Linked DNA regions of Magnetococcus sp. PR-3. The protein of the gene in region 2 interacts with the protein of the main gene of each other region in a pairwise test. Links are inferred from orthologs where the notes say so. Each region holds a gene or a part of one and is shown on either strand. Other genes may lie near its edges.

Region 1 (3,083 bases), on a different replicon or contig from region 2:
CACCCATAATACGTTGGGCAATGGCCAACCCTAAACCATAGCCACCACTCTCCCGCTCTCGGGCTTCACTCATACGAAAGAATGGTTTGAAAATTTTCTGCAAAGCCTCTTCAGAGACCCCTTTGCCAAAATCCCTAATGGTGATCACGGCCTTTTGATCGTGCTGGCGCAGTGTCAGTTCCACGGTATGCCCTTCCGGTGTATGTCGCAGAGCATTGCGCATGACATTTTCTACCGCTGAGTGCAGGGCCTCTGGGTTGGCTTTGACCAAGAGCTCACCGGGGCTGGTCAGGGTCACGCGGCGCCCCGTGGGGGTGCCTTCTAAAGTGACATCCTGGCCAATGCTGGTGAGTAAGCCGTGCAGGTCTACCAACCCCTCTAACGCCATGGGTGTACCGGCTTGGGGGCGTGACAAAGTTAGGATCTCATGGATTAAACGATCCAGCCGCTCCATTTCCCGCGTTACAATGGTCAGATTTTTTTCATCATGGGGTCTCCGGCTGGCCAGCTCCAGAGCTACTCCCATACGGGCCAATGGCGAGCGTAGTTCATGAGAGATATCGATCATAAGGCGTTTTTGCCCATCAAACAGTGCTTCTAGACGTTCAGCCATATGGTTGAAGTGATCAACCAATAGGCTTAGCTCATCAGGAATACGCAGCCCAGGCGGGTGGCACCTGGCTTGTAGATCCCCTTCTGCCAGTTTAACGGCTGCCATCTTCAAGCGTCGGATAGGGCCGGTAAAGTGCAGGGTGAGCAGTAGGACCGCGATCAAGCTATACAGAGCTATGCCAAACAGAACCCAACGGTTCTCCTTTAAAATGTGGGAGATGTGCGGTCGCCTAGGTGAGACGATTAAGCCATATACCTGTTGCTTAGGGCTGAGGATATACCAGATGATGGGTGGGGGTATGGGGTGTTCTTGCAGGCGAATACGTTCCAGAGCCGGGGTTTGTGCTTGTATCTTGGTCGCATCATAGCGCTTATAGGCTTGTTCGGGCTTCCAGCGATGGAGAATAAAGCGCTGTACAAAATGCGGGATATCGCGCTCCAATATATCCTGTTTATGGGAGGTTATAGCATAGATCCATGGATTCATAGGGTGCTGTTCTAGTTCATCTTTAAAAGCCTCAACCCCTTGGAACGCCAATGTGTGTCCTAATTCCATGCGGGCTTTGGCCAGTTGATCCATTTGATCATGAAAGCGATTTTCAACATCCCCCCGGATCTGAAAAGCCAACCAAGCGGTCATGCCGCCCATTAAGAGCAGGGTTAACCAAAAGCCAATAAAGAGTTTAAGGAAAATACGCACGTCAGTGTATACCTTCAGCTTTGGCGTAGAGATAGCCAGCCCCTCGAACGGTATGGATGCGTTGGGTGCCATCTGCATGGTTGCCCAGCTTTTTACGCAGGGAGCTGATGTGCATATCCACACTGCGATCATAGGCCATATGTTTACGTCCCAACCCCTGTAGCGAGAGCTGATCCTTATCGACCACTTGACCCGCTTGGTGTAAAAGCTGTTGTAAAATATTGAACTCAGCAGAGGTTAGTTCAACAGGCTGCCCCGCCAAGCTAACCCGGCGAGCTTGGGGGTTAAGGGTAAGATCCCCCTGAGTTTGGGTCGCAAGGAGGGGTTCAATGCTGCCATGGGAACGGCGCAGTAGGGCGCGTAGCCGAGCGACTAAAACTCTGGGGCTGCAGGGCTTGGCCAAATAGTCATCCGCACCAATCTCTAAGCCGATGATGCTGTCGGTCTCATCCCCCCGAGCCGTAAGCATAATAACCGGTACGTGGCTGTGGGGGCGTAACTGACGGAGAACATCAAACCCGTTAAGACCCGGCAGCATGACATCCAGCACCAGGGCGGCGTAGGCGCCTGTCATTGCTTTTTCCAGAGCACTGGGTCCGTCATGGGCCATGTGGCACTCAAACCCTTCATCGTGAAGGTATTCTGCCAGCATAGAACAGAGTTTTTTATCATCGTCGATAAGGAGAATGCGGCTCATGGTAACGTTTCCTGTGGGTATGGGATCGATGCACCATTCTTTTCTATTTGCAACGCTGTGCAAAGGCTCCTGACATATCTTTACACTTATCCTGCCCACCTTTACATGGACCAAGAGTACCTTAATCTTCACATTACGCCTTTTGGAAACGCATCCTCAGTACCGTTTGGGTATGAAAAAAGTGTGGTGCTGTTTTACCAAGGGTGGAATGTGTGGTGTCAGGCTGGGTTGATGGCATGCTGCTTGGGCTAAAAAGTGACGAAAGAGGGGTCGCTTTCTAAAGAGATCCCTTTTTTTGACCTAAACTTTTCCTAGTGGGATGCAGTAAAGCATATGGTGCATGAAAAAGTGTGGCGATGGGTGTCCCAGGGGTGGGAGCGTTCGCGCTGACGGCCATTGAAGAATGGCTAATGCCGATTGCATGAGCTTTTTCATGGGAGGGTGTCGTTTTTTACCGAACGGCATCCTCTTTTCTTTTCTGGTCCTTTCCTACCGGAAATTGTTGCCTAGCTGGCCACACGGTAGAAATTGCCGGATCGTATGTGAGATGTGTGTAAGTGCAAGAAAATAAAGAAAATATGAATTGGCATGATCGGTGAAATGGTATAAACGCTTCCATCCCACCCCGATGGACAACTCACCTTCACGCCTTTTCATTTTTGGACAGTAAACACTGTCATTATTTTAGATTTCCTGATGGGAAATCGTTCATCGAAGAGGTGAAAATCATGTTTTCAATGAGTGGAATGAATCCAATGATGAGCCAAATGGGCCAATCCAACGGTATGAGCCGTGGGGGTGGTATGGGCCGTATGGATCAGATGGGAGGACCTCCCAAAGCAGAAGATATTATTAGTAAGCTGGACCAGGACGGTAACGGGACCATTGGTGTTGAAGAGGCCAAGGGTCCCATGGCAGATCATTTTAGTGATGCCGACAGCGACAGTGATGGCCAGTTAACTGCGGATGAGTTAACCAGTGCCATGGAGAGCTTTCAGGCGCAAATGCAGGGCCAGATGGGTGGCATGCAGGGCGGTATGGGTGGCATGCACGGTGGTGGTATGCGCGGCCCAT
Region 2 (3,301 bases):
ATGCGTACCACAGCTGGGGCGGGTTTTGCCACAGCGACAGATTTGGCGGACTATCTGGTCCGTAAACAGATCCCCTTCCGTGAAGCCCATGAGATTGTGGGTACCATCGTCCGTGTGGCGGAAGATAAAGGGGTAGATTTGGATGGGCTGACCTTGGCGGATCTACAGTCTGTGGATGGCCGGATTGAGTCGGATGTCACGGGGGTCTTGTCGGTAGAGGCCTCGGTTAATGCCCGTCAGGCCATCGGGGGTACGGCTGTAGAGACAGTGCGCCAAGCCATTGCCAAGGCCAAGATCGCACTGGGCTAAGCGCCTTCTATACTTCAAATGATGATGGGGGAGGCTGGGTAGAGATGACCTGGTCTCCCCCTTGGTCTTCTGTTCTAGGCTCTTTTTTTGTGGGATGAAAAGCCCATTTTTGGGTGTGATTCATAACCGGATGGTATGGGTGGAACGCCTAACTTTATCCTGGGTCTCTTTTTAGGATGGCCTAAGATCTGCTGTTTAGAGCCACGGTTTCCATGCCTGCGCTCTGGACCCACACCCACAAAACAACGTATAACAGAGCTTTAGGATCCAGATTTTTTTGGGAGAATAGACCATGCGTACCTTACTGGTTGCTGTGATCACCCTGTTTGTACTCTCTGGCTGTGGCTATAAGGGCGATCTCTATATGCCGGATGAGAAACCTGGTAGCAAAAAAGAGAAGAAGTACTAATTCGATTGGCGGTATCTGCCTCTTCCACGCAGACCTGTGTATATGGCGCAGGATATCTCCTTCCCTGTTCAAAAGATCATTCCGTCGCTACAATCGGGCGGCGTTTAACCCATAGTGGGCTTTAGGTTATGGATTATTTTCACTATCAGGATGACCAGCTTTTCTGTGAAGAGGTAGACCTGGAAGAGGTTGCCCGTTCAGTGGGTACCCCTTTTTACTGCTACTCCGAGCGCACCCTGTTACACCATCTTAAGGTGTTTCAGCAGGCCTTTGCGGGGAGTGATAGCCTGATCTGTTATTCGGTCAAGGCCAACAGTAATCTGGCCGTTCTTCATGCATTGGCCAAGCAGGGGGCTGGTTTTGATATTGTCTCCGGTGGTGAGCTGGAGCGGGTGCAGCGGGTGGGTTGTCCTGGTGAGCGTATTGTATTTTCCGGTGTGGGTAAGAGCCATGCGGAGATCCAGGCGGCGCTGAGCTATGGTGTTCGCATGTTTAATGTGGAGTCCATACCCGAACTACAGCGCATTCAAGAGGTGGCTTTGGCCATGGATGTGGCAGCACCGGTGACCCTGCGTATTAACCCGGATGTCGACCCTAAGACCCACCCTTACATCTCAACAGGGCTTAAGCGCAACAAGTTTGGTATCCCCTTTGAGGAAGCTGTCGCGGCTTACCAACAAGCGCAGGATATGAGTCATGTGGAGGTGGTGGGGCTGGATTGTCATATCGGTTCCCAGCTGACCGAGCTCTCCCCTTTTGTGGATGCCCTAAAGCGGGTGATGGTGCTGATCCATGCGTTGAAAGATCATGGCATAGAGATTCGCAATCTGGATCTTGGGGGGGGGTTGGGTATTCCCTATGAGGATGGTGAGGCTCCACCCAGCCCAGCAGATCTGGCAACCGCTTTGCTGAAGCAGTTAGATGGTATGCCTGTGACGGTTATCCTGGAGCCTGGACGGGCGATTGCGGGCAATGCTGGGGTGCTGGTAACCCGTGTGGAGTATGTTAAAAAAGGGGAAGAGCGCCACTTTGTCATTACCGATGCCGGGATGAATGATCTACTGCGTCCCGCCATTTACGATGCATACCATGGGGTGATCCCCGTGCAACGTAAATTTGACCGGGAAGAGCAGGTGGTGGATGTGGTAGGCCCCATTTGTGAAACTGGTGACTTTTTTGCCAGGGATCGCTATTTGACAGAGGTCTACCAGGATGAGCTGCTTGCGGTACGCTCAGCTGGGGCCTATGGTTTTGTCATGAGCAGTAACTACAATACACGTCCCCGTGTGGCTGAGGTAATGGTCCGCGGTGATCAGTTTGCTGTGGTACGTAAACGTGAGACGGTGGATCAGCTGCTGGCCAATGAATCATTTTTTGAGGATTGAGTGCCGTGGCTGAACGCTTTGTAAAAATGCATGGTTTGGGTAACGATTTTGTGGTGCTGGATCACATGGATACCCCCCGTGAGCTGACGGCTCAGGAGGCTGCGTTCTGGGCGGATCGCCGTCATGGGGTTGGGTGTGATCAGGTGGTACAGTTACTACCCAGTGAGGGGGGGGTGGATGCACAAATGCGTATCTATAACCCCGATGGTTCCCAGGCTGAGATGTGTGGAAATGCCATGCGCTGTGTGGGGCTTTACCTGCGTGAGCATCGGCAGATGGCCTCCGAGTTAGCGGTAGAGACCCTGGCTGGTGTTATCCGCCCCTGTGTGAACTCCCAAGCTGCGATTACGGTGGATATGGGGCGCCCCCATTGGCAGGGCCGTACCATTCCGGTGGATCGGGATGATGAAATGGTGGCTGTGGATGTGGTGGTGGGTGGAGCCACATACACGATGACGGCCCTTTCCATGGGTAACCCCCATACGGTAGTGCGTGTGGCGGATGTTGAACATTTTGATCTGGCCACCATCGGTCCCCAGGTGGAGCATCATGCACTGTTTCCCAACCGCATAAATTTTGAGGTGGTTCAGGTCTTAAGCCGGGACCGGATCCGTATGCGGGTGTGGGAGCGTGGGGCAGGTATTACGCCCGCCTGTGGCACAGGTGCGTGTGCGGCTGCGGTCGCCTGTATGCGCCAAGGTTGGGTGGATCGTGAGTGTACGGTGGTTCTGGATGGGGGAGAACTACAGATCACCTGGCTGGAGAGTGACCGAGTGATGATGACTGGGCCTGCCACGGAGGTTTTCCGGGGTGAACTGGTGGTCGAGCTGTAGTTTTTTTGAGTATTTTGGAGGTCAGGATGACCACCATAGGTGGTCCGTTGTTCGTTAAAACAGGTCTGTGCTGGTGTGGAACAGTCATAGATGATGTGAGCAGCTGACACGGTGGTTGAAGTGAGTGGGGAATTGGGAATCTGCAATGGTTCCATCTGTAGTATGGATGGGTGTGGATCTTCTCATGTGGTTGATATCGGGCTTACTTTAAAAGCTCATCTTCTTAACAAACTTTTACGCCATGTTGGAGCCGGTTCCATGCAGTTTATTGACCTGAAGACCCAGTATCACGCCTATCAGGCAGAGATCGATGCCGCCATGAAGGATGTGGTGGAGACGGTGCGCTTTATCAATGGTCCCTGGAT

The links.
Region 1: the proteins of lysA (region 2) and V5T57_RS04410 interact in binary tests that used the Escherichia coli proteins (3 or more experiments, as listed by UniProt). The link is inferred for Magnetococcus sp. PR-3 from one-to-one orthologs.

Annotation. Positions count from the first base shown.
Region 1 is NZ_JBAHUQ010000004.1:98,963-102,045, forward strand. The notes cover bases 162-2,916. They hold V5T57_RS04410 (response regulator transcription factor), read right to left. Parts: upstream 2,010-2,916; coding sequence 1,314-2,009; downstream 162-1,313. Other genes in these bases: V5T57_RS04405 (ATP-binding protein), read right to left, coding at 162-1,312; V5T57_RS04415 (EF-hand domain-containing protein), read left to right, coding at 2,765-2,916. Also shown: more of V5T57_RS04405, read right to left, coding at 1-161; more of V5T57_RS04415, read left to right, coding at 2,917-3,083. UniProt on the Escherichia coli protein: Response regulator member of the two-component regulatory system CpxA/CpxR which responds to envelope stress response by activating expression of downstream genes including cpxP, degP, dsbA and ppiA.
Region 2 is NZ_JBAHUQ010000044.1:29,664-32,964, reverse strand. The notes cover bases 2-2,974. They hold lysA (diaminopimelate decarboxylase), read left to right. Parts: upstream 2-846; coding sequence 847-2,103; downstream 2,104-2,974. Other genes in these bases: dapF (diaminopimelate epimerase), read left to right, coding at 2,109-2,936; lptM (LPS translocon maturation chaperone LptM), read left to right, coding at 602-718; argH (argininosuccinate lyase), read left to right, coding at 2-309. Outside these bases: more of argH, read left to right, coding at 1-1; V5T57_RS19070 (DegT/DnrJ/EryC1/StrS family aminotransferase), read left to right, coding at 3,195-3,301. UniProt on the Escherichia coli protein: Specifically catalyzes the decarboxylation of meso-diaminopimelate (meso-DAP) to L-lysine. Is not active against the DD- or LL-isomers of diaminopimelate.